DNA from 2 places in the Streptosporangium lutulentum genome. Region 2 is predicted to be linked to the other one. Evidence: riboswitches for the same ligand, from Rfam matches in the RefSeq annotation. Region 2 holds a riboswitch; the other holds the start of a gene.

Region 1 (4,408 bases), 4.6 Mb from region 2:
GGTCACCTACGTCAACGCCCCGCTCCTGGCCAAGGACCGCGGCGTGACGGTCGAGCTGATCACCAGCTCGGAGAGCCCCGACTGGCGCAACGTCGTGACCGTTCGCGGTGTCCTCGCCGACGGCCGTACGGTCTCGGTCTCGGGCACCCTGTCGGGGCCGCGCCAGATCACGAAGATCGTCGAGGTCAACGGCTACCAGATGGAGATCGAGCCGACCGACCACCTGTCGTTCTTCACCTACACCGACCGCCCCGGAATCGTCGGCGTCGTCGGCCGGATCCTCGGAGATCACAGCATCAACATCGCCTCGATGCAGGTGGCCCGTGACGTGAAGGGCGGAAAGGCCCTCATCGCGCTCACCGTCGACACGGCCATCCCGCAGAACGTCGTCGACCAGATCGGTGCCGAGATCGGCGCCGACAGCGGCCGCTCGGTCGATCTGGCCGAATAAGCGGACAGATGATTTCTCCGGCTGCGGCCGCCGCCCCGACGACCCGGGTGGCGGCCGCAGCCGCGTCTCAGCATCTGAGAAGTGTGTACGGCGGGCGAGACGGCGGTTCGACGGCCAGGTAACCTTGACATCAAATGCGTCAGGTTCTTGTACTCCTTACCTGCCGCGGCGGGGCCTGACAGGGGCAGGCCGGCAGCTCGCCGCGGTGTGATGGCGCTCGCCGGCCCCAGCCTCCCGCCGCCGATCCGTGACCCGGATCTGCGGCATCAGGCTCGATTCGGATTCGTGACCGGAGTCCCGATCACCTCTCCTGCTCGCATGCGACCGAGACGAGAATCGCCATGTATGAGATGTATTCCTGGGACCGTCCCGACGAGACCGAGGACGAGGCCGCCCAGGCTCTCCAGACCGCTCTGGACCGCCGCGACAACGGCGGGGCTCCCACCGACCGTTAGCCACCCGTCGCTCCGTTCCGGAGAGGCGGAGTGGGCGAGGGCGCCCGGCGAGGGCGCGTCGTCCACGAACCGGGCGGCCCTGAGCTGCCGGCCGGGCATCGACCGTGAGTGTGAGCGGCGGGCCCCGCACCCTGGACGGTGAGGGTGGGTGCGGGGCCCGCCGGCCGCCGGCCCCAGGGGCAGGGCCGGTGAGGGGATGGCTCAGGAGGCGGTCAGGAGTCCGGCCGCGATCGCGGCCTTGACGCCCTTGGGGTCGGGGCGGACGGCGCCGGCGAAGGAGGCGCGGCGGCCGGAGTCGAGTTTCTCCACCTTGACCACGTCACCGGTGTGCGGGGCGTTGACCATGTAGCCCGGCTTGCTGACCATGCCGACGTGGCCGAGGCCGTCGAAGAAGACCAGGTCTCCCGGCTGGAGGTCCTTCCAGGCGATCTTCCTGGAGAACGCGTTGTACTGGTCGGCGGCGACGCGGGGCAGCTTGATCCCGGCGGCGCCGTAGGCGCGGAGCATCAGGCCCGAGCAGTCGAAGCCGCCGTGGCCGGTGCCGCCCCAGACATAGGGAGTGCCGCGCTTGGCCATGGCCCACTGCAGGGCCTTCTTCCAGGCGGGCTTCGGGGGCTTCGGGGGCTTGGGAGGCGTGACCGGCGCGGCGGGCGCGGCCGTGGGCGCTTGCGAGGGCTCGACGGCGCCGGGCACGAAGGGCGTGGCCGGGGCGCCGGGGGTGCCGGGTATGCGGAGTGTGCCGGGCGTCGTGGATTCGGGGGCGGGTGTGACGGGCGTCGCGGGCACGGGAGCGGGGGCTTCCCCTCGGGCGACGGAGACGGAGACGTCGGCGGGGGAGAGGCGGGAGTCGGCCAGAGCGACGGCCTGAGTCCCGAGCACGGCGGCGCCGGCCACGAACAAGGACAGGACGCGGGGGTAAGTCTTGCCGGACAAAATGGTTCCTTCCATAAGGCCGGCCGGGTGAGCTGTCGGACTCGGACGTGGAGGTCGCCCTACGGCGCGATGGATGCGCCGATTCGCCCCTAGGGATCGCATGAGGACAGCGAGGAACGGCTCCGGGGGTGGAGCGAGGTTCCAGTCGTCCGGCGGATCCCGAAAAAAGTGGTTCCCCGGCCCCGCGCAGGCCGATGTAGGGGATGACCTGTGCGGATTAGGCGTCAGTACGAATGCTGAGGACCATAACGAAAGTCAACGAAACGGTCAATACCTCGCAAAAATGGACAAAACGATCAGGCGTGCCGTACGCTCAGATTTGTCCGAAGAGTGAGATCGTTGTTCGATCACCGAGACGGGACCGGTAAGGTGCGTTCATGGATTCGCGCAACATTCGCCTGGCTGTCATTCCCGGAGACGGGATCGGTGCCGAAGTCGTCACCGAGGGCCTGAAGGTTCTGGAAGCGGTCGTCGGCACGAAGGTGGAGACCACCACCTACGATCTCGGAGCCAAGCGGTACCACGAGACCGGTGAGACCCTGCCCGACCCTGTCCTGGACGAGCTGCGCGGATACGACGCGATCCTGCTCGGCGCGGTCGGCGACCCCAGCGTGCCCCCGGGCGTCCTGGAGCGCGACCTGCTGCTCAAACTCCGTTTCCAGTTCGACCACTACGTGAACCTCCGCCCGGTCAAGCTCTTCCCCGGCGTGGAGACCCCGCTGGGCGGCGCCCGCCCCGAGGACATCGACATGATCGTGGTCCGCGAGGGCACCGAGGGGCTGTACGCCGGGACCGGTGGCGTGATGAGGCGTGGCACATCCCACGAGATCGCCACCCAGGAGTCGCTGAACACCGCCCACGGCGTCGAGCGGGTCGTCCGCTACGCCTTCGAAAAAGCGCTCGGCCGTCCCCGCAGGAAGCTGACACTGGTCCACAAGACCAATGTGCTCACCTACGCCGGTGACCTCTGGGCCCGCGTCTTCGACCGGGTCGGCCTGGAGTACCCCGACGTCGAGACCGACTACTGCCACGTGGACGCGGCCTCGATGTTCTTCGTCAGCCAGCCCGAACGGTTCGATGTGATCGTCACCGACAACCTCTTCGGCGACATCATCACCGACATCGGCGCGGCCATCGCCGGCGGCATCGGCCTGGCGGCCAGCGGAAACATCAACCCCGACCGCACCGCGCCGAGCATGTTCGAGCCGGTCCACGGAAGTGCCCCCGACATCGCGGGCCAGGGCAAGGCCGACCCGACCGCGACGATCCTGTCGGTCGCCATGCTTCTGGACCACCTCGGCCTGGCCCAGGAGGCCGCACGGGTCGAGCAGGCCGTGGCCGACGATCTGGTCGAACGGCTGACCGGCTGGGCCGGCCGGACCACTCACGAGATCGGTGACGACATCACCGCCCGAGTAACCGGCTGAGGAAGCCGCCCCCTCACTTCAGACGCGCCTGGCGGCTCCTACGAGCCGCCAGGCGCGTCTTCGTTGTACCGGCACTGCCGGGTTTCGGTGTCGATGCAGTAGTTTTCCCGTTACCTGTTCCGTCGCAAAATGGATTCAGGGTCGCCCTACGCCAAGAGAAGGATCTCGCCATGACCACCGCTCAGAAGCTCAGCTTCGACGTGCAGCTCTCCGACCACGCGCGCACCGCGGCCGAGCGCGAGCAGGTACTGGCGAGCCCCGGATTCGGGCAGGTCTTCACCGATCACATGATCTCGATCGACTACACCGAGGGCGAGGGCTGGCACGACGCGCGGCTCATGCCGTACGGCCCGCTGAGCCTGGACCCCGCGACCGCGGTCTTCCACTACGCCCAGGAGTTCTTCGAGGGCATGAAGGCCTACCGCCAGGAGGGCGGGACGATCGCGACCTTCCGCCCGTACGCCAACGCCGCCCGCTTCAACAACTCGGCGCTGCGGATGGCCATGCCGGAACTGCCGGAGGAGACCTTCGTCGAGTCGCTGGAGCTTCTCGTCCAGACCGACAGGGAATGGGTCCCCACGACGCCGGGTCACAGCCTCTACCTGCGCCCCTTCATGATCGCCACTCAGGCCGCGCTCGGGGTGAACTACCCGTCCAGGACCTACAAGTACATGGTGATCGCCTCTCCGGCGGCGGCCTACTTCGGCGCCGGAAAGCCCGTCTCGGTCTGGCTCTCCACGGAGTACACCCGCGCGGCCCCCGGCGGAACCGGCGCCGTCAAGTGCGGCGGCAACTACGCGGCGGCCTTCGTGGCCCAGCGCCAGGCCGTCGAGCAGGGCTGCGACCAGGTGGTCTGGCTCGACGCGGGTGAGCACCGCTACGTCGAGGAGATGGGCGGGATGAACCTGTTCTTCGTCTACGGCGACCGCCTGATGACGCCGGCGCTCACCGGCACGCTCCTGCCCGGCATCACCCGCGACTCGATCCTCGCCCTCGCCGCAGACCTCGGTCTGACCCCCGAGGAGGGCCGTCTGTCGATCGAGGAGTGGCAGGCGGGCTGCGAGTCGGGCGAGCTCACCGAGGTCTTCGCCTGCGGTACCGCGGCGGTCGTCACCCCGGTCGGCTCGGTCAAGGGCGCCGAC
Region 2 (4,408 bases):
GGCCCCGCCGAGGCCACCAGGTAGAGCAGGCACGCCCCGCACGCCGCGGCCAGGCCTCCGATGAGCGTGCCGTACAGCACGTCGCCCGCCTTGGCGTGGCCCAGCTCGTGCGCGACCACCAGCTCGACCTGGTCGGCGGGGGCCTGGAGCAGCGTGTCGTAGACCACGATCCTGCGGGTCGCGCCGAATCCGGAGACGTAGGCGTTGAGCGCCGTGGTCCGCCGGGAGGCGTCGGCGACGAGCACGTCCTCGACCGGAACGCCGTCCTTGGAGGCCATGGCGAGCAGGTCGTCGCGGAGCTGCCCTGCGGCCATCGGCCGGAAGTCGTTGAAGATCGGCTCGATCACCACCGGGTAGGCGAACGAGGCGAGCAGGGTCAGCACGAACGCGCCGATCGCCGCGGGGATCCACCAGCGGCGGAAGCGCCGTGCCAGCGCGACCACGGCGAGCACCATGATCGCGGTCAGCCCGGTGCCGACCCCGAGGTTCTTGATCCGGTCTGCCGTCCAGGACGCCCAGGTCTGGGTGGACAGCCCGAAGTCGCGCAGGTGGGTCTCCGACCACATCCCCAGCGGCCAGCGCAGGACCGCCACCGCCACCGACAGCCCCAGGACGCCGAGCAGCACCCGCAGCCACCACGGTCCTCTCAGGCGGCCGAGCAGCCACGCGCCCAGCGGGGTGCCCACCAGCACCCCCGCGACGATCAGGGTCAGGCCGAGCGACAGGTAGGAGGGCACGCTGACCAGCGCGTCGAAGGTCTCCGCACGGGCGATCTGCTCGCCGGAGAAGTCGCGGACCGGATCCGGCACGACCACCGGCGCCCCCGCCGGCAGCTCCCGCCAGGGGGTGGTGAACGCCACGACCGCCAGCGTGACCGCTCCGAGAGCGGCCAGCGCCCACCCCGCCGCCCGGAGACCCGCGGGCGTGTCCGTCTTGCTCAGCGTCATCCGAGTTCCCTCCGGAGATGGTCGCGCCAGTCCTCGACGAGCGCCGCCTCGGTCAGGCCCAGGGTGCTCCCGATATCGCTACCGTAGAGCCTCACCAGTGACTTCTCGCCGAAGCGCTCGGCGATGAGGCGGCAGGCGAGCCACGCCTCCTCGTAGGCCTGCGCCAGCCGCGGGTTGCCGGGAGCGAAGTCGGCGGGCCCGGGGAGCCGGGTGGGCAGGACGCCCGCGCGCACCTCCCCCGCCAGTTCGGCCGCGACCGTGCGGACCGCGATCCCGGCGTCGCGGTAGCCCACGTAGTCGGCGAAGCCCTCCGACAGCCACATCGGCACCCGGCCGCCCCTGGTCGCGCCGGTGGCCACGTGGGTGAGCTCATGCGTGATGACCACGTCACGGCCGACCTCGCTGAGCCTCGCGTATCCCGACGGCAGGACGATCACCCGGTCCGAGGTCGCCAGGGCGGCCAGGCCACCGGTGCCGCCGGCTCCGGCGAGCGCCGCGGCCTCGGCGTCCGTGGCGGGGAACAGGATCACCGCCCGGACCGGACCCCAGATCCCCTCGACGGCGCGGCGGGCGCGGTCGGCCCTCGACGCCAGATCGCGGAGGCTCGCGTACGGGACGCCGTGGCCGATCACGAGGGAGTGCTCACCTCGCACGACGGTGGCCGCACCGGGCCAGAGGCCACTCGTGTCCTGCGGGATCGGCCCGCCTCCGGCGAGCGGAGCGACGCTCATCAGCGCCAGCATCCCGGTGAGCACGGCGCGGCGCCCCTTCGGGACGGACATATGCATTGATGCTACTCGACGGACATGGAGCGGCCCCGTCCGTCCACGCGGACGAACGGGGCCGTATCCCTGGGTCAGCCTCCGGGGCGGACCGCTCCGGTGAAGGAGGACTTGTAGTACCCCTCCAACTTCACGATCCGGACCGTCTTGCCGCTGCTCGGCGAGTGGACCATCCTGCCCTTGCCGACGTACATGCCGACGTGGCCCTTCCCGCTGAAGAACATCAGGTCACCGGGGCGCAAGTTGCTCCACGAGACCTTCTTCCTGACAGCCCTGTACTGGCTGTACGTGATGCGGGGGAGCTTGACGCCTGCTTTGCGCCATGAGTACTGGACGAGCCCTGAGCAGTCGAACGCGCCCGGACCGGTGGCTCCCCACCGATACGGATCGCCGATCTGCTTCCTTGCCGTGGAGACGGCCTTCTCGGCCTTCACCTTCTGCAGTGCGACTTTGCTCAACCTGATCTTCGCCGTGCTTTTGACCTGTTGTGAGGTTTTCGCCGTGCTCTTGACCTGGAGGGCGGTCGCACTGTTCGTCGTCGCCTGTGCCGCCGCCGGCCCCAATGCGACCGCTCCGGCTGAGGCGGTCATTGTGAGGACGAACCCGCCGACAGAAAGGCGGAAAAGGCGCGACAAACGGGGGTTGTGCAGGGTGGTAGACAGGATTTCTCCTTGGGACTTCCACTGATGCCTACCGGGTTAGCTGACGGATTCGGGCTGGGAAGATGCCCTACGGCAAAAGATGCCGATTCACCCCTGGCCACACGTTAAGGGCCCACTGGGTCCCCGGTTCCATGCCTCCTGGCTGCATGGATTCGGCGGGCCACCGCGATGGGGTCGAACCCCGATGGGGAGAAGCGGTGACCGGTTGGATTTCTATGAGGGACACCGGCCCTGGGGCCGACATTCGCCGCGACGGCATGGCTTGCACGTCGCGAGGCCAGAAACTACCTCGAACCTTCAGTGTTCGGCAAAGCAATCCCCATGTTTGAAGATCGAAAAACGTTGATCGCCTTTCCGGAGTCCCTGCATAAGGGCTATTTATGCTATTGAGATATGACCCTGGTCACATACGATGAACAACAACGGCAAATGCGCAATTTATGTCAGATGCGTCACACTTGCGTTGATCGCCAATGTGACCTCCGTCGCCAGGTGTGATCCTCGGCGCCATTCATGATCATTCATTTACGCGCACGACCATTCACTCCCGCCCGCGATCTCCATCGGCCTTCATCGGCGCGGGCGCCGAGCCCGCCGGGCGTTCGGCGGCATATGTCGTAACATTTATCATTACAACAAGCGGCGACGGCAGGAAGACCGGGCGCGAACGGCAGGCCGGCGATCGCGGCGCACCTCCTGGCACGGACGGAACCCCACCGGCGGACGAGGCGGGCGGCCCCGTCCTCCGGCTCTCAGCCCTTGGAGCCGGGACGGGATCGCGACGCCGTGAAGACCAGCGCGGGCGGGACGTTGAGCCAGACCGGGCCCATGGTGCCGACGCCGGTGAAGGTGTGCTCCAGGAGCCCGCGGAATCGCCGGAACCTCCGCGAGGGCATCGCGGACAGGGTGATGACGGTGCTGAACCTCCCGCCCTGGACGAGCGTGGCCGACACCTCGTCCAGAATGCTCTTCTGCCGCTGCTCGTCGAACAGGGTCCAGGGAAGCGAGGAGATGACCGCGTCGGCCTGCGCCACCCCGGCCCGCCCCAGCACCTTGCCCAGGTCGGCCGCGTCCCCGGCGGCCACCTCCAGCCAGGGACGGCTGTGCCGCAGATGGCGGACCATGTCGTCGTTGAGTTCGACGGCGAGCTGCCGCCCGCCCGGCGGCAGGCGTTCGCGGATCGCGTCGCTGATCACACCGCCGCCGGCGCCGAGCTCGACGACCACGGCATCGTGCGTGTCCGGGACGATCGACGCGGCCAGGCGGGCCACGGCCTTCGAGCTGGGCGCGATCGCTCCCAGCTCGAAGGGATTACGCATGATCGCGCCAAGGAAGGTGCGGGTGTCCCCGCCGGCGGAACGAGTTTCGGAAGGCATTCGCAGCTCATTCCCCCAGGTGAGGGCGTTATGCCAGGTTGGCAGGCTTCGGCAGCCGATGTCCGTTGCCGCGGCGCGGCCGAAGGAGCCTCCTCCGGCCCCGGCGGGGGACGCGGCCGGGCTCACGACCCAGCGGCGGCCGTAGCCCGTGACCAGGAGATCGTTCCTAGAACCACGCGCGCACCGGGCGGCGCTCCTCGTCCTGATCGCGGAGGTATTCGCGCTGCGAGAAGCCGCCCATACCCGCCACGATATCGGCCGGGCTCATCTGGATCGCGTTGTTGTAGATGAGAACGGCGTCGTTGTAGTGCCGCCGGGAGCGGGTGATCCGGTCCTCGGCGGCGGCCAGCTTCTCTCTCAGCTCGGCGAGGGTCCGGCCGGCCTTGAGGTCCGGGTGGGCCCCTGTCGCCGCGAACAGGCTTCGCAGCGCCCCGGAGAGCAGGTCCTCGGCGGCCATCCGGTCGGCGGGAGCCTGAGCCCCCGCCGCCCGGGAACGCGCGGCGGCCACCGCCTCCAGGGCCTGCCGATCGCGGGCGCCGTGGCCCCTCACGACCTCCACCAGTTCGGCGACGAGATCGTGACGGTGTTTGAGCCGTACCTCGATCCAGACCCAGGCGTCGTCCACCTCACCACGCCGGTGA

The links. Region 2 has a riboswitch for cyclic di-AMP ahead of J2853_RS21725 (C40 family peptidase). Riboswitches for the same ligand answer to the same signal wherever they lie in the genome.
Region 1: another riboswitch for cyclic di-AMP. It lies ahead of J2853_RS42525 (C40 family peptidase); the one in region 2 lies ahead of J2853_RS21725 (C40 family peptidase).

Annotation. Positions count from the first base shown of each region.
Region 1 is NZ_JAUSQU010000001.1:9,447,754-9,452,161, forward strand. Features, by position in the region: gene serA (phosphoglycerate dehydrogenase) at 1-451, shown strand, start outside; gene J2853_RS42525 (C40 family peptidase) at 1,108-1,839, opposite strand; cyclic di-AMP (ydaO/yuaA leader) riboswitch at 1,842-2,073, opposite strand; gene J2853_RS42530 (3-isopropylmalate dehydrogenase) at 2,217-3,266, shown strand; gene J2853_RS42535 (branched-chain amino acid aminotransferase) at 3,437-4,408, shown strand, end outside.
Region 2 is NZ_JAUSQU010000001.1:4,866,534-4,870,941, forward strand. Features, by position in the region: gene J2853_RS21715 (M48 family metallopeptidase) at 1-947, opposite strand, end outside; gene J2853_RS21720 (hypothetical protein) at 944-1,729, opposite strand; gene J2853_RS21725 (C40 family peptidase) at 1,804-2,319, opposite strand; cyclic di-AMP (ydaO/yuaA leader) riboswitch at 2,402-2,559, opposite strand; gene J2853_RS21730 (class I SAM-dependent methyltransferase) at 3,144-3,767, opposite strand; gene J2853_RS21735 (LemA family protein) at 3,934-4,408, opposite strand, start outside.